One region of the Pararhizobium sp. DWP3-4 genome, then DNA from elsewhere that is predicted to be linked to it. Evidence: riboswitches for the same ligand, from Rfam matches in the RefSeq annotation. Region 1 holds a riboswitch; each other region holds the start of a gene.
What was found. Region 1 has a riboswitch for cobalamin ahead of ACP7E6_RS02250 (CbtB domain-containing protein). Riboswitches for the same ligand answer to the same signal wherever they lie in the genome.

Region 1 (4,188 bases):
TCTTGACCACGGGCTGTTGGTGATGATGATCGAGAACCATCGCACAGGCCTTTACTGGAACATGCTGCGCGAAACACCGGTTATACGGCGCGGCCTCAGACGGGCAGGCTTTTCTGGCGGCTGGCTTTAAGGTAAACGGGCTGCCATGCGATGACGGGTGGCCCCTTTGGATGAAAATCGAAAATCAAGCAGTTTTTGCGAGGGCGATGGAGGGCAGGCGGAGGCCGCCATCGCCTGGCAGGCGGAGCATTTTCCGCAGGTTGCCGTATCGCTGGGGGTAGAAGGTGGCGATTTTCTGCCGGTCACCGAGGCATGGCGTCGTGATGGCGATATGGTCGCCGGCCTGCTGGACTATCAGAACCGTTTTGCCACCGGCATGGATGACCGCGTCAGAGCCGCCCATCTCATTTCCTTCTACAGCCATCATCTCAGCATCGCGGCTGCAGCGGTCTATCTGCGGACGGTGCTCGTTCCTGACCTCAGCCCGGATCGCCTGGCGTTCCGTTTCGAGCCCGTCGTTCCGCACGATCACATTCCACCGATGGAAACGCGTCCATCCGATATCAGCCGTCTTCATTTTCGCTTCGAGCGTTTTGTGCGTGGCGACGACCGGGCACTACTGTTTCACGATCTATTTGTCGAAAGCGTCCTTCCGGTGATCGACGCGCTCCAGGCATGCACTGGCCTCTCTCCTGTCGCACAATGGCGGCTGGCGGCCGATGGCATTGCGGGCGCTTTCCTAGAGGTTGGTACAGCCTTGGGCGACGCGGAGCGCGCCATGGCTGCGGCACTTGCCATCATCAATAGGACGGGATCGCCGCTTTTCTCTAATGCCGTGCGCTATCAGCGAGTTGAGGCTGTTTGCGATGGCGTTGCGGTCGAGCGCGTGTTCCGCCTGCGAAGCGGCTGCTGTCTCTACTATCGAACAGAGGGCGGGGATTTCTGCGATGTTTGCGTTCTTCTCGATACGAAGACGCAAAGAGACCGCCTGCACGCCCATATCGAGCGTACCGGCGGCCTCTGATTGCCGTTGCCGCGCAAGCAATGCCGGCGCGGCAAAGATTTAGGCTCAGGCCGATTTCAGAAGCTTGTCGTTCAGGTAGCCGGAGATCACGCCGAGCACGATCCAGAATGCCAGTGTCGTTGCCAAGGCGGCGACCGCGAATTCCGCTCCGAGAACGGCCGGAACCGGGCTCGAAATATCAGACGGCTGCGGCGCACCATAGGCATGCGGTGCGGCGATCAGGACAAGCCCGATGATCTTTGCAAGGATTTCATCGCGCAGGACGATGAGATAGACCCCGGCGACAGCGAGAACGATGGTTGCGATCCACCAGATCTGCCGGTCATGCAGATCGGCGGCCGGAAAGCCCGGCAACTCCGGCGGCAGGCCGATGGCGGGCAGAAGATGAACCGTCAACCAGCCGCACGCGCCCCACACTGCGCCGTTGCGCAAGGTAATCGGATAGTTGAAGACGAGACTGGCACCCGCGAGCAACAGGCCGAAGCCGGCGCCAGCCACCAGATTGGCAAGAAGCGTGCCGGAGAACCGGCTCATGCCGAACATGATGCCGCCCTCGTCTTCATGCTCGCCCTCATGGGCATAGGCCGGCGTGACCGGCGACAGTGCCGACAGCATCTCGCCGATCACGGATGAGCGGTTGAGCGACGAATGCTGCTGCTGGCCTTCCGTCGCCGCCGGCGGTTCGGCAGCGGGTTCCTTGACCTCATATTCTTCGGCATGAAGGATGAGCGGGACCACCCGCAATTCCTGCGCCGCCGTCATGAAGACGCCCGCGATCAATCCAGCCACCAATGCGGCCAGAAGTGTTTTGACAATCATTTGTACCCCCAAATTCAAGCGGAGCCGATTTCTCGTCAGTGCTCAACGCTTGTCGTGTTTCAATTCCTCACGGCAAAAACCGCCCGATGCCAGAGCATGGGCGCAGCCCGCAGCCGCGCGATTTCCAAAAGGAAATCCACCATCCGTTTCACCGATAGAGCGTGGAAAGCCCTCAAGCCTTCCACTGCTCACATCAATGGCACGGGAAGCCGTAGGAATGGCGGACGTCGTGGGCGGTGTCATGCAGCACGGCCGAATTGGCAAGGCCGGCGCCGAAAACCAGGAAGCCACCGATCAACAGGGCGAGAATAGCCGTGGTAATGCGGTCGTTGAGCGAAAGCGGAACGCTTGAAACTGTAGTCGTAGCCATGACAACCTCCGTGATGGCGCGTGGGAAATATCCCACCAATTGGGCACCATGCCCCTCATCAACCGGCAGGTTTCCTGGCTCGCGGCGTCAGGCGCTTTCGCGCCAAGGAGCTTGTCTCACCTTCCCGGGGCAGGGGCCAAGGGCCCGTCGCCGCAGTGGTTTCTACCGGTTGCACATACCGGCATGACAAACTCTGACCGCTCTACAGTCGCGGGGTCGGCCGTGATAAAGATGCCCAGAATGGGTCCATCCGTCACGTTCCCATTTACTCCCCGAAAGCACCTCGCCGCCAGGGAACCAATTGATCCAACGATGATTATGCCGTCGCCCCGGTCATGTCAATTCAGCGCTGCGACCTACAATGACGCATTGTCTGTCTTGTTTTTTTAGTACAATATCTAAATCTGATATGTAATGGATTGCCGAATTCTCCCTGGTTGCAACTGGTTGCCTTGCGGTAACACTCCGTGGTTGTTTTTTATGGGAAATACTCTTCTCAAATGATGGAACAATAGTTCTTTAGGAACCTTGGCATAGGGTAAAACCGCGCTGATACGCGAAGAATCCTCCACAGAGAAAACCATGAACGCGGCGAGGTCCGAACAGGAATTCCAGAATATTCTTCGCCGCTTGGGAATTGCGCTTGACGCTTCTCAGATCGGTGTGTGGGAGCACGACACCCAGAAAGACGAAGTCGTCTGGGATCTGCAGATGCACCGGCTCTACGCGACTGGCAAGACCAAAAAGCGGGTCAAGGCGGAAGTCTGGATGAACGCGATCCATCCCGAGGATTTTGCTCAAGCCCAAGCCGACTTCGATCGGGCGATTTTGACCAAGGACGTCTACTCTTCGGAATACCGGATCATTCTGCCAGATGGCGAAACACGCTACCTGCGTTCGCGTGCCTATTGTTTCGAGGAAGACGGCCATATCACCTTCATCGGAGCCGAATGGGATGTCACAGCTGACGTGCTGCTCAATCGCGAACTGCGGCGGCAGAAGGCGATCGCCGAGGCGCGCGCTGTCGCGCTGGAAGCAACCACGGAGCGGATCGAATATGCAGCCGAGCACGATTACCTAACGGGACTTCCCAATCGCCGGTTCTTCGACCGGCGATTGGCGGAACTCGCCGGGGAGCCCGGCCTTGAGAAGCTGGCGATCCTGCATATCGGTCTCGACCGGTTCAAGCAGATCAACGACACCGCCGGCCACGCAGCCGGAGACGACGTTTTGAAATCCTGTGCGAGGCGGATCGAAGCCGGCGTGCCGAAGAACTCGTTCATCGCGCGTGTCAGCGGCGACGAATTTGCGGTTCTGATCGCAAACTTTACCGCCCTGGATGATCTTAAACACCGCGCTGAGCAACTGGCGCAGCAATTGAAGCAATCTGTCTGGCATAATGACGACGTGTTGCGTACCGGCGCGTCGATGGGGGTGGCGGCTGCCAGCGGCCGTAATATCGCCAGCCTGCTGGCGGAATCCGACATCGCGCTGCAACGGGCCAAAAAATTGGGACGGGGTAGGGTAGAGGTGTTTTCGGCGCACTTGAAGGCGCAGCTCAACAACGAGCAGCGCGTCGGCCGGCAATTGGCGCATGGACTGGAGAAAGGGGAGTTCATTCCCTACTATCAGGCTCAGGTCGATGCGCGGACCCGGCGCATTGTCGGAATGGAAGTTCTGGCACGGTGGCGCCATCCAAAGCGCGGAATGATTCTGCCGGGCGAATTCATCACGGTTGCGGGCAGCCTTGGCCGGCTGGACGATCTGGACGCCGCAATTTTGAAAGCGGCGCTGAAGGATCGGCAGGCCTGGATGCGGCAGGGTGTGCAGGTTCCGCGTATCGCGGTGAACGTTTCTGCCGCCCGTCTGTCGGATCCGCTTTTGATGGATCAATTAAAACATCTGGATATTCAGCCGGATATGCTGTCATTCGAATTGCTGGAAACTATTTTTCTGGACGATAGCGAGGATGAGG
Region 2 (4,188 bases), 280 kb from region 1:
TGCGCATCGATTGTACGGACATCTGTACGCATAAGGCGGCCGACGGTGAGGTTCCGGATCCAGCCAACATCATGAGCACTGCGGATGCTCTCGCCGCGCAGGTGAAAACGCCAGGTGGCGAACGAGTAGCCGAAGGTGGTGCGCACAACGAGCGAGGAGGTGATCACGGCCGCCAGAACAAGGACGGTGATCGGGAAGTCGCCGGTGATTTCCAGCGCCAGGAACGTCATCGTCAACGGTCCGCCGATAATGGCAACCGCCAGCGAACTCATGCCGACGACCGCATAGATGACCGGCGTCAGCGTTGCCTGGGCAAAGACGTAGGGCGCGGAAAAGGCAAACAGCTTGCCGAGCAGCGCGCCCATGAACAGCGACGCAAAGAACAGGCCGCCGCGAAAGCCGGAACCGATCGAGACCGCCGAGGCGAGGGATTTCATCAGGAACAGGCCGATCAGCATCGGGATTGCGGGCGAACTGGCGAGATTGAGATGCAGGGCACCGTGACCGGCCGACAGCACCTGGGGCGACACCAGTGCCAGAAGGCCGACGACGATGCCGCCGAGCGCCGGGCGCGCGGGAGCGGGGATAAAACTGCGTCGGGCAAGCCCCTCGATCAGCGAGACGCCCTTCATCAAGAGGATGCCCATGGCAGCGCAGAAGCAGCCGAGCAGCAATGCCGGCAGATAGTCGGCCGGGACGACGGCGCCGAACTGGCCGACATCGATGGTGAAATCGCCCGCATACAGCCATCTGGCCACGAGATTGGCGATCAGGGCGGAAACGACGACCGGCGTCAGCGACACGATCGTATAGGTGCCGATGATCAGCTCGAAGGCATAGAAGGCACCGGTCAGCGGCGCATTGAACGCGGCGGCGATGGCGCCGGCAGCGCCGCAACCGACCAGGGTGCGCAGATCCGAGCGGCGAAGCTGCAGCGAGATGCCGAGCTTGGAGGCGATGCCGGATGCCAGCTGCGTGTAACCGGCCTCGAGCCCGACGGAGGCGCCAAAGCCGTTGGAGATCAGGTTCTGTATCGCGACGACGATGCTGTCGGTGAGCGAGAGACGGCCGCCATGCAGGGCGTTGGCCTCGATCGGATCGACCATCGGCTTCTTGCGCCAGGATGCCAGAAGCACCATCACCAGGCCGAGAATGATCCCACCGGCCACCGGCGCGATCAATACGGAAATTTCGCCCTGCAGATTGCTGGAACTCAGCCTTTCATCATCGGCAATACCGAAAATCAGGCTGTGCAGGCGGCTGGATATGATGCTCATCGCGGTGACGGCAAGACCCGACGTAACACCGACGATCATGCCCGCGACGACCAGGCCGAGTTCGCTCCGCCGCGCAAAGGCCCGCATCCGCCCGAGATCGAAAAGCAGCGAGAGATAGCCGAGCCGCCGCAGGTTAAGTTTCGGAATCATCTTCAGCTTCATTGCCTGGCCATCCTGTCTCTGCGCCGTCGTGGGCATTTCCGCTTTGCTTCGAATTGCGAAAACCGCCTGTCTTTTTTTCTACGCAATTTCGGACGCAAAACCGCTGCGCACTTCCGCTGGAATTGCTCTAGAAGGCATGGTCTGGGAGATCAAGCTTAGTCTTGCCGAGGCCGGGCCAAACCATGGCGGCGAGAGAGTGCCGCAATTGACTTGATCCAGGCGAGCGCCTAATCATCGGTCATTGGATGGTTCCCGATATGCCGTTGCATGTTGGGAGTAAATGGGAATGCGACGGGCCGGACCCAGACCGGGCGTCCTTATCGCAGCCGACCCCGCGACTGTAGAACGGTCAGGGTTCGCCATCCGGGAAAGCCGATGTTTCCGGACTGTCCGCATTCGCGGCAGCGGTAAGGATCGGCCCAACCGGAAAAGCCACTGGAGTAGCATCACGATCTGCCGGGGCCGGACGCCTCTAAATCTACGAATCGTCCACCTCTTCGTGATATCAGTCGGTTGCGGTGACGCAATCTGGCGCAAAAACTCCGGGAAGGCGAGGCGGGCCCGTTCGTCCCTTTTGGGGCGTGGCGCCGTGAGCCAGGAGACCTGCCATCCTCAAGGGCCCCGTCTTCGATAGGGCTCGCCCAATCCAGGGAGAGATACTCCCGACGCCAGCACGGAGGTTGTCATGGCTTTATTATCCCGTTCCCGGAACGGCCTGTTTCGCGTTGCCGCGAATGCCGCTTTGCGTGACCCAAGGGTTCCTGTCCTTTCCGGCGCGCGCTGAGGCCAGGATCTTTTCATGACATCGATACTGTCAGGCAGCGTGCTGGTTCTGGGCGGCGCCCGTTCCGGAAAATCCGCTTTCGCCGAAAAACTCGTGACGGCGTCGGGTCTGCGCATGCATTACGTCGCGACCGGAAGGGCCTGGGACGACGAGATGCAGGCAAGGATTTGCGAGCATCGCGATCGCCGCGGCGCCGATTGGCAGACCCATGAAGAGCCGCTCGACCTTGCCGGCTGCCTGAAGGCGATCGATGCGCCTGATCGCATCGTTCTGATCGATTGCCTGACGCTCTGGGTCACCAATCTGATGATGGAGCATCGGGATATCGCGGCGGAATTTGAACGGCTTGCGGCCTATGTGCCGCTGGCCAAGGCCAAGCTGGTCTTCGTCTCGAACGAAGTCGGGCTGGGCATCGTGCCGGAGAACCGGATGGCGCGCGACTTTCGCGACCATGCCGGCCGGCTGCACCAGATCATTGCGGAGATTTCCGCAGACGTCTATTTTATCGCGGCTGGATTGCCGCTGAAAATGAAGGGTTGATCCATGACCGTTGAAAAAGCCGCCCACGGCAAGATCCCAGCCACCGTTATCACCGGCTTTCTCGGTGCCGGCAAGACGACGATGATTCGCAACATCCTGCAGAATGCCGGCGGCCGGCGCATCGCGCTGATCATCAACGAATTCGGCGATCTCGGTGTCGATGGCGACGTGCTGAAGGGCTGCGGCGCCGAAGCCTGCAGCGAGGATGACATCATCGAGCTGACCAATGGCTGCATCTGCTGCACCGTCGCCGACGATTTCATCCCGACGATGACGAAGCTGCTCGAGCGTGAAAACCGCCCGGACCATATCATCATCGAAACGTCCGGTCTGGCGCTGCCACAGCCGCTGATCGCCGCCTTCAACTGGCCGGATATCCGCACGCAGGTGACCGTCGATGGCGTCATCACAGTGGTCGATAGTGCCGCCGTCGCTGCCGGACGCTTTGCCGACGATCATGAAAAGGTCGATGCCTTGCGCGTCAACGACGACAATCTCGATCATGAAAGCCCGATCGAGGAACTGTTCGAAGACCAGCTCACCGCTGCCGACCTGATCATTCTCAACAAAACCGACCTGCTCGATTCGACCGGCCTTGCCTTTGTCCGCAACGAGGTTGCGTCACGCACCAGCCGCAAGCCGGCGATGATCGAAGCGAAGAACGGCGAGGTTTCCGCCGCCGTCCTGCTCGGCCTCGGCGTCGGCACCGAAAGCGATATCGGCAACCGCAGGTCCCATCACGAGATGGAGCACGAGGCCGGCGAGGAGCACAGCCATGACGAATTCGACAGCTTCGTCGTCGAACTGGGTTCGATTGCCGATCCGGCCGCCTTCATCGAAAAGCTGAAGCCGATCATTGCCGCGCATGACGTGCTGCGTCTAAAGGGCTTTGCCGATATCCCCGGCAAGCCGATGCGCCTTTTGATCCAGGGCGTCGGCGCCCGCATCGACCAGTATTTCGACCGCCCCTGGGCTGCCGGCGAAGTGCGCCGCACCCGCCTGGTCGTCATCGGCCTCCACGACATGGATGAAGCCGCCGTGCGTGCCGCGATCGCTGCGGCGGTTTGAGGGCGCTTTGACCGGGCGAGACCATAACCCCTCCCCAACCCCTCCCCACAAGGGGGAGGGGCTTGGACTGCGTTTGCCGCGCCTTTCGTGGCTGTTTGAACCGTTCGGAGTACGCTTCTTGGATGAGGTTACCGGGTTTGGCATAAGGGTTCGGCAGATAAGCCCCGCCCCCTTGTGTGCAGGGGTTGGGGAGGGGACTTCCTTATCCAGCACGGGAGACAATGCATGCATCTCCTCCTAGCCCAGAAAGGCACGATTACCGACGGCGAGGAGGCGATCGATCTCGGTCAATCACCAGCCGATATTCTGTTCCTGTCGGCAGCCGATACCGAGCTTTCGTCGATTGCTGGCGCGCAC
Region 3 (4,188 bases), on a different contig from region 1:
CGCCTCTGCACGTGTCCGCATCTCGGGGTCGATTGCAACGGCGACCCGCCCGACAAGATCGAACCGGACGCTGACCGTGCGGTTGACCGCATGGACGACGCCGTCGAGCGAACCGGACATGACCTGCTCGAACGTCACCGAACTGCGCCCGGCCTTCACCACGCGAGAGTGGATCGTCAGCAACGCGCCAGCTTTGGTCTCGTGCTTGTATTCAACCTCCGAGCGGACATCCGCCCAGCCTCGGCTTGTATCGGCAAGACCGTCTGCGCCGGCGATATGACCAAGAAGCTGAAAACTGGCATCGTCGAACATCGCGGCATAATAGCGAACGTTCATATGCCCCATGACGTCGCACATCCACGGATGGGCCACGCCAACATAAGTGACAAGCGATTGATCCGGCATGTTTTCCTCCCGCACCGCGCCCAACGGCGAGTTTCCCGCCATCGGGCGGCGAAGGCTTAGCGTAACCGCTTAAGGGCCGCAACACGCGGTCACACGAGACGTGGCCGCTGCGAACGTCCTTTCGGACATCCGCCGCAGCGGCCTGTAGGAATTATTTCCTTTATACAGCGGAAATTCACTGAGGGTTGCAACTCGGCCACCTGCAGGGGAATCACATTTGTCTCCCGCGACCGAGGGTGCGCGCCACATGGAGAGCTATGAATGCTGGAGAAGCAACGAGGGACCTGCATCGCTGAAATATGGACTTGCAGAGCCACAAGCCTTTGGAGCTTGCAATGGTACCAGCGTACCAGCAGTCATTAACCGGACCGCTCAAGGAAGAAAAGCACTGCGGGTCGCGGATGCGATCGGCGAACGATCGACCGCCACAGCGCCACCGTCACGGCCGATGGCCGCCGCATCTCTCAAATCTACGTATCCGGAAACAACGAAAACTAGCGCGTCCGGATACCGGACGCGCCTTAGACTAGAAAGCCCCAATCTCGTCGAAAGCCGCCGCTATTAGCGGGTTGGCTTCTTCTTCGGTGCCGGCAGAAGGCCTTCGCGCTGCAGCTGCTTGCGCGCATTCTTGCGCTGACGGCTGATAGCCTCGGCCTTCTGGCGTGCCTTTTTGACGGACGGCTTTTCGTAGGCTTCCCGCATACGCATTTCACGGAAGACGCCTTCGCGCTGAAGCTTCTTCTTCAACACTCGGAGAGCCTGATCGACGTTGTTGTCGCGAACCAATACTTGCATGTGAATCTTTCAAAGTCTGATGTTCACTAAAGAGATGGCAGGGGCAGTAGAGCAATTTACGAACCAAATCCAGAGCGTGGGGCAAATTTTCTCACATAATTCGCCTAGTCTTTTGCTCAAGCCCTCACATTTTAGCAGGAACTCCCTTCATCAATCCGGCGGTTTTCCGCCGGAGACGCTGTAAAACAGACCGCAACGCCTCGCATCCAAGCCGGGATTTACAGCTCTCGCCATCCAGTTTCCTTCCAGCTGCGGCCGTCACTGGCCATAGGTGATGGTGATCGCCCGTCCAATTGTCGCTATCCACACGACAAGGGCAAAGATCGCAACGCTGCGCTCCGGGTGATCGGCGAGATTTAAAAAATTCATTGGACGCTCCAACAACAGATGATGGAGCCTGAATATGCGCAATCCTCCGGTCCGGCGGTTACCGCGGGAACACCGCATTGCCCATACACACCAGGCCGGGGCATTCCGCAAGCATGCGGGGCGGGGCGCCGGACGCTGCAGATCTTACGGCACGACAAGCAACAACCCATGCATCAGGCGCCCAGTCCCGCTTGACGACCACTTAGTAATAAAATAACATTACGTTCACGATGATGATATCGAAAGATTGGAATCCGGCGTTGTCAGGTTGTTGGAATCGTGCGAGATGTCGCTCTGATGGTGCTGCTTCCAGGTGACCCTGGAGCGGCTGAAAAGGGAACACGGTGAGGATGACCCAAAAGGGGCCAAAACCGTGGCTGCCCCCGCAACTGTAAGCGGCGAGCGCATTCACAACATCCCACTGGCCAAAAGCCGGGAAGGGGTGGATGCGCACTGACCCGCGAGCCAGGAGACCTGCCATCATCGATGATCAACTGCAACGGACGGGGTGTTCCGATGGAAAAAATCTGGCTTGAAAGCAGCGCTTTTGCGCGCCTGCACTTTGTCGCCATGTGGACTCCGGACGTTGCCTCCGGGGATAAGACATGGCGCATCATCCACAGCACATCATAACCGTCTGCACCGATTGCCGGATCACCGGAACGGCATGCCGCCCCGGATTGGAACTGCTGGCTCGTCTCAACGACAGCCTGTCGCGCCTGGATATCGCCGGCGGGTCCGACTTTTCGATCGAGGGCACCGTCTGCATGGCCGGTTGCCGGCGCCCCTGCACGATCGCTTTCCAGGCCAGCGGCAAGGCGACCTATCTGTTTGGCGATATCGCGCCGGACACGGATATCCGCGCACTTGTGGATTTCGCCGTGATCTTTGCTGAACGGCCGGATGGCCTGACACGCGAGGCCGAACGTCCGCGCGGCCTCGGAGGCAAGACCATTGCCCGGATTCCGGCCGTTTTCCTTGTGTCGGAACAGAACGGAGCGCGCATCCAATGAAAACCGTGATCCCGGGGGGCAACCGATGAGCTGTGACGGGCGTGGCGCCAGTCTGAACGTTTTGGGCCTTAGCTGGGGTCCAAAAGCCAATCTCCTTCTCGTTCGCGACGTCAGCTTCTCGCTGGGGGCCGGTCACCGGCTTGCCATCGTCGGGCCGAACGGTGCTGGCAAGACATCGCTGTTGCGCTGCCTTTATCGTGGGACGGCCCCGATCGAGGGCCGGGTCGAGATCGATGGCGAGGATATTCGCAAGCTTTCCGCCCGGGCTGCCGCCCGCCGTGTCGCCGTGGTGCTGCAGGAAATGCCGGCAGATTTCGCCTTCACCGTGCTCGATGTGGTCATGATGGGCCGCATTCCGAGACGTCAGGGCCTGACAGGCTGGACGGACGAGGACCGCGCGCAGGTTGCTCACTGCCTGCAGCATCTCGATCTCGCTTCAATGGCCAGCCGCCAGTTCACGACACTGTCGGGCGGCGAGAAGCAGCGGGTGCTGGTTGCCCGAGCGCTGGCGCAGGAACCGGATATCGTCATTCTCGACGAACCGACCAACCATCTCGATATCCGCCACCAGCTGGAAATTCTTCATCTGCTGGCCGGGCTGAAGCTCACCATCGTCACCACGCTGCATGATATCAATCTGGCCAGTACGTTTGCTACCCATGTGGCGCTGATGCGCGACGGCCGGATGGTCGGCTTCGGCCTCCCGGACGACGTGCTGACACCACACGCGATTTCGACCACCTTCGGCGTCACCGCCCTTGCCCATCCGGTAAAGGGCAACGCCGCCGCGCGCTTTTCATTTTCCCTCAAGACCGCCTGAACCGAAAGGACAAACCATGCCCTCTTTCCGCTTGCTTGCCTCTGCCGCGGGGTTCCTCGCCACCGCCCTCATCGCCATGCCGGCGCTTGCCTATCCGGTCACCGTGAAGAGCTGCAACCGCGACGTCACCTTCGAGGCCGCGCCGAAGCGGGCGATTTCCAACGATGTCAATCTCACCGAGATGATGCTGGCTCTGCAGCTGCAGGACCGCATGGTCGGCTATACCGGCATTTCCGCTTGGAAGACATTGGATCAAAAGCTCCGTGACGGTGTCAAGGAACTCCCCGAACTGTCGGAGAAATATCCGACCAAGGAAGTCCTGCTCAATGCGGACGCCGACTTCCTTTTCGCCGGCTGGAACTACGGCATGAAGGTTGGCGGCGAGGTCACGCCCGAAACACTCGCGCCGTTCAAGATCAATGTCTACGAGCTGACGGAATCCTGCATTCACATCATGGCGAAGGCCAAGCCAACGATGAGCGACATGTTTGTCGATATCCTCAACCTCGGCGCAATCTTCGGGGTCGATGACAAAGCCAAGACGCTGGTCGCAGGCTATGAAAAAGGGCTTGCCGACATCAAAAACCGGATTGGCGAGGTCAAGCAACCTGTTCGCGTTTTTGTCTACGATTCCGGCACCGAAAAACCATTCACATCCGGACGGTTCGGTATTCCAACCGCGATGATCGAGGCAGCCGGTGGCGTCAACATCATGGACGATGTGGACAAAAACTGGGTCGAAGTCTCCTGGGAGCCGGTGATCGAACGCAATCCGCAGGTGATCGT
Region 4 (4,188 bases), on a different contig from region 1:
AGCGCCATCAAACTTCCAAACGTCATGCGCCAGTCCTTAAAAACCCAGGCAGGCGCTCCGGCGTTTTCTTTACAGGGCGAAGCTGGACGTTGCCAAGCGCATTCGCTGGCGATGTGCAGGCTTGCGCCGATTGTGCCGTTTCGCCACAGCCGGAATTCGGGTTTCTTAAAATGCGACAGGTCCGGTTAGCAGCGGGGAAAGTTGCCCATGCTAGCTGTCGGATTCTGCACTCAGCCGGAGCCCTTATGGCCAACAAGAAATCCATGCCGAACGACCTTGCGCTGCGCATCGCCACCGCCATGCATCAGATGGGGATCGATGCCATCCCGAGGAATTACGAACTCGTCTACGAGGCTTATGGCGGGGCCAATCCGGACCTGGTTCGCGAGTTCATCGCGCTCGGCAAGTACAAGTCGCAATCGGCGCTTGATGAACTGGGCCGCAAATATCTGCCGCATCATCACGAGGCGAGCGTGCTGGCGCGATCGACGACGATCGTGCGCGACGAGATGAGCAATTTCATGAACCTCCTGTCGCGCGAAAAAGATCAGCTCGATGATTATGGCAAGCTGATCAGCGAGGCGACGAAAGCGCTGGTGGTGTCCGGTGACGCGAGCCAGGCGGCGCTTGCCAATTCCATCCAGGCGCTGAAGCGGGCCACCGAGCGGCAGGTGTCGCACAATGCCGAAATGGAACAAAGCGTCACGGCGCAATCGAGCGTCATTGCCGGCGTCCAGAAGGATCTTGCCGACTTCGAAGCGCGGAAATTTTCGGATGCAGTCACCGGGCTTGCCAATCGCCGCGCCTTCAACAAGGCGCTGGCCAAGGTCTATGCCGATCCGGATCTGCCGCTTGCCTGCGGCATCGCCATTGCCGAACCGGATACCAGCCGCCGCCTGTCGGGCGAACAGGCGGCGGCATTGGCCGAGCCGCTGGCCCGGCATATCGGCGGCATCATCCAGCAGGCGTTTCCGTCAAGCGAACTCGTGGCCCGTTTCGACGGCACCCGTTTCGGTTTTCTGGTCAATGCGGGCGAGGAGCGGGAGGTGGTGCGGCTTGTGGCGCTGTTGCGTTCGGCCTTGCGCGGCACGCATTTCACACATCCTAAAACCGGGCGCGATCTCGGCTGCGTGACGCTTTCGGTGGGCATCTGCATGTCGGATGATGCCAGCAACGCCTTCGATCTTGTCGGTACGGCGGAAAAGGCGCTTGCCAGGGCGCAGGGCAAGGGCGGCGACCAGACCATCGTTCATGGCGCAGAAGGCGAGCAGCCGCCCGGGCGCGATTGGCTGATCTACAAGCAGTGATCAGAGGCTGCCGATGATCTTGCGAAGCTGTTCGTTGCGGGCGCCGAGCAGAAGCACGTTCTTCAGGGCTTCCTTGGGGTCGCGGGTGCGAAACAACAGCCCGTTGTCATGCACAGCGCGATTGACCGTCAGCTTGCCGGCCTCGGCATCCATCTCGGTTGCCACAGCGAAATACATCCGCGAATAACCGAGTTTGATCTTCTCGAAAAAATGCTGGTCGTCGCCGATATCGGAAAAGAAATTGGCAATGTAGAACGACCAGCGGACATCCTCGAACTTGGCAAATTTCGTCCGCGCGGCCGTCACATGGCAGTAACCGAGATGCGGGCTATCGGCGAGCGTGCGGTGGAAAAGCAGTCTGGGAAACCGGATCGACCGATGGAAGCCGTTGATCCGCTCATGCGTCGCGGTACCGGCCGCTTCGAGCTTCTTGCCGGTGCGGGTGGCGACTTCCTGATGGGTCAGATAGCGTTTTTCTGTGGCACTCCATTCCTGCTGGTGCCGGTTGATCCGCCCTGTGCGCAGGAATTCGGTATAGATCGCCGCCTTCGGCGATGGAGCCGGCTTCTTGACTGCGGCGGCATCGAAATATCTCAAGTTTGACATCGGCCTGTACCAGAATGCGCGGAATGCAGACAAAGCACTCCGGGGCGTAATCGCTCATGAGATGAAGCTAACGTGTTATGGTTAATGCAGTCTTTCCAGGCATCAACCTTTTGCCGCGCAGTATGCACATGGCGGCGCCAGCACTGGTGCCGCGCGATGTCGCAAAGAGGCCGCTTCGCAGCCGATTGCCGAAGCGTTGCGCGGAAAACCGGCCTTTTGCTGAAAATTCAGCAGATCGCGTTGTTTATGCTTATAAAATAGCCACATGGGCCGAGGTCGCATGCAATCTGTTCCGTGTCGTCTTTCTGGAATCGGATGTCGTAAACTGGCGGCTGTTTTTCCGGGCGTGCGGATTAGATGAAGACACTCAAGGTGCCGTCTTTATAGGGAAGGGCGGAGAATTGGGAAGCCGGTCGAAATCCGGCGCTGCCCCCGCAACGGTGGTGGAGCGAAACCTCGGCAAAAGGCCACTGGAGAAATCCGGGAAGGCGCCGGGATCGTCCGCAAGGACAGCTCCAGAGCCCGGAAACCAGCCTTGTGATGAAATTGATATCTGGGTTGCGGCGGGCAGCCGGAAGGAGAACCACTGTAACCACGCGCTCTCCCGGCGCGCCGGCGGTTCCTTTCCTGTCTGCTGCAACGTTCAAAAAGTTGGCGAGCACAAGGAAATGACCATGGATCTCCGCAGCGAAGTCCTCCGCACATTGAAGAACCGGCGCGGCACGCACAGTCTCGAGCAGGCCTTCTACACCGATCCCGATCTCTACCGGCTCGATATGGAGGAAATCTGGTACAAGGACTGGCTGTTCATCGGTCATGAGTGCGAAATCCCGAAATCCGGCAATTATTTCACCGTGCAGGTCGGCGAATATCCGGTCGTCATCGTCCGCGATCGCACAGGCACCGTGCGGGCGCTGCACAATTCCTGCCGCCATCGCGGCTCGCGCGTCTGCGCCGGTGCCAAGGGCTCGTCCGCCAAGCTTGTCTGTCCCTATCACCAGTGGACCTACGAGCTGGATGGCAAGCTTTTGTTCGCCCGCCAGATGGGCGAGGATTTCGACAAGAACCAGCATGGTCTGAAACCGATCCACTGCGAAACCATCGGCGGCTATATCTTTATCTGCCTGGCCGAAGAGGCGATGGATTTCCAACCGGTGCGCGACATGGTCTCGTCCTATCTGACGCCGCACAATCTAAAAGACACCAAGGTCGCCTTCGAAAGCACCATCATCGAAAAGGGCAACTGGAAGCTCGTCTGGGAAAACAACCGGGAATGCTACCACTGCGCCGCCAACCACCCCGAACTTTGCCGCACCTATCCGGAAGCACCGACGGCAACCGGCGTGCAGGGCGCCAAGGACGATCCGGTCATCGCCGCCCATTGGGCACATTGCGAAGCCTCGGGCCTGCCGAGCGAGTTCAAGATCGATCACAAGGGCCAGTTCCGCGTCGCCCGCATGCCGCTGATCGAGGGCGCTGAAAGCTACACCATGTCCGGCAAACGCGCCGTCAAGCGCCAGCTGTCCGACGATGTCAGCCAGAGCCATATCGGCACGCTGCTCTTGTTCCACTATCCGTCGACCTGGAACCATGTACTGGCCGACCACGCCATCACCTTCCGCGTCCTGCCGCTTGGGCCCGAACTGACGCAGGTCACGACGAAGTGGCTGGTGCACAAGGATGCCGTCGAGGGCGTCGATTACAGCATCGACGAGCTGACGCATGTCTGGACCGAGACCAACGACCAGGACCGCCAGATCGTCGAGGAAAACGCCTTCGGCATCCGCTCGCTCGCCTATCAGCCCGGTCCCTATTCGCCGGAACACGAAGGCGGCGTGATGCAGTTCGTCGAATGGTACACCAACTTCCTGGCGGACCGCCTGCAGGGCAGCTCCATCTCCACCCCTCTGGTTCGGGTCGCCTGACATGACGATTGCCTCATCCTTCCGGCACTTTGACGAGTTGCAGCCGTTCAACGACCGGCAGCAGCTCCTGGAATGCATCTCCGTCACCGCCGAAGGGCCGGACGTGATGACGTTCGGCTTCAAGGCCGACAAGGACAGCTGGTTCCGCTATCTGCCGGGCCAGTTCGTCACGCTGGAACTGCCGGTCAAGGCGGACGATCCGGTGATGCGCACGTACACTTTGTCCTCGACGCCGTCGCGGCCGTTTTCGGTCGCCGTCACCGTCAAGGCGCAGGCGTCGAGCATCGGCACCCGCTGGATGTTCGAAACCCTCAAGCCGGGCATGAAGCTGAAGGCCTTCGGACCGCTCG

Region 2: linked by a shared signal. The riboswitch ahead of cobU (bifunctional adenosylcobinamide kinase/adenosylcobinamide-phosphate guanylyltransferase) and the one ahead of ACP7E6_RS02250 (CbtB domain-containing protein) in region 1 are both predicted to bind cobalamin.
Region 3: linked by a shared signal. The riboswitch ahead of ACP7E6_RS26745 (DUF1636 family protein) and the one ahead of ACP7E6_RS02250 (CbtB domain-containing protein) in region 1 are both predicted to bind cobalamin.
Region 4: linked by a shared signal. The riboswitch ahead of ACP7E6_RS06260 (aromatic ring-hydroxylating oxygenase subunit alpha) and the one ahead of ACP7E6_RS02250 (CbtB domain-containing protein) in region 1 are both predicted to bind cobalamin.

The regions. Positions count from the first base shown of each region.
Region 1 covers NZ_JAFCXF010000001.1:465,483-469,670, forward strand. The annotation lists gene ACP7E6_RS02235 (glucoamylase family protein) at 1-130, shown strand, start outside; gene ACP7E6_RS02240 (IucA/IucC family C-terminal-domain containing protein) at 167-1,024, shown strand; gene ACP7E6_RS02245 (CbtA family protein) at 1,070-1,843, opposite strand; gene ACP7E6_RS02250 (CbtB domain-containing protein) at 2,037-2,213, opposite strand; cobalamin riboswitch at 2,261-2,530, opposite strand; gene ACP7E6_RS02255 (bifunctional diguanylate cyclase/phosphodiesterase) at 2,796-4,188, shown strand, end outside.
Region 2 covers NZ_JAFCXF010000001.1:748,813-753,000, forward strand. The annotation lists gene ACP7E6_RS03525 (chloride channel protein) at 1-1,427, opposite strand, end outside; cobalamin riboswitch at 1,669-2,064, shown strand; gene cobU (bifunctional adenosylcobinamide kinase/adenosylcobinamide-phosphate guanylyltransferase) at 2,239-2,763, shown strand; gene cobW (cobalamin biosynthesis protein CobW) at 2,767-3,831, shown strand; gene cobN (cobaltochelatase subunit CobN) at 4,057-4,188, shown strand, end outside.
Region 3 covers NZ_JAFCXF010000017.1:19,777-23,964, forward strand. The annotation lists gene ACP7E6_RS26735 (acyl-CoA thioesterase) at 1-405, opposite strand, end outside; gene rpsU (30S ribosomal protein S21) at 967-1,200, opposite strand; cobalamin riboswitch at 1,851-2,065, shown strand; gene ACP7E6_RS26745 (DUF1636 family protein) at 2,175-2,582, shown strand; gene ACP7E6_RS26750 (ABC transporter ATP-binding protein) at 2,608-3,402, shown strand; gene ACP7E6_RS26755 (ABC transporter substrate-binding protein) at 3,419-4,188, shown strand, end outside.
Region 4 covers NZ_JAFCXF010000002.1:220,409-224,596, reverse strand. The annotation lists gene ACP7E6_RS06275 (L-threonylcarbamoyladenylate synthase) at 1-8, opposite strand, end outside; gene ACP7E6_RS06270 (diguanylate cyclase domain-containing protein) at 246-1,307, shown strand; gene ACP7E6_RS06265 (DUF6656 family protein) at 1,308-1,913, opposite strand; cobalamin riboswitch at 2,267-2,465, shown strand; gene ACP7E6_RS06260 (aromatic ring-hydroxylating oxygenase subunit alpha) at 2,588-3,838, shown strand; gene ACP7E6_RS06255 (2Fe-2S iron-sulfur cluster-binding protein) at 3,840-4,188, shown strand, end outside.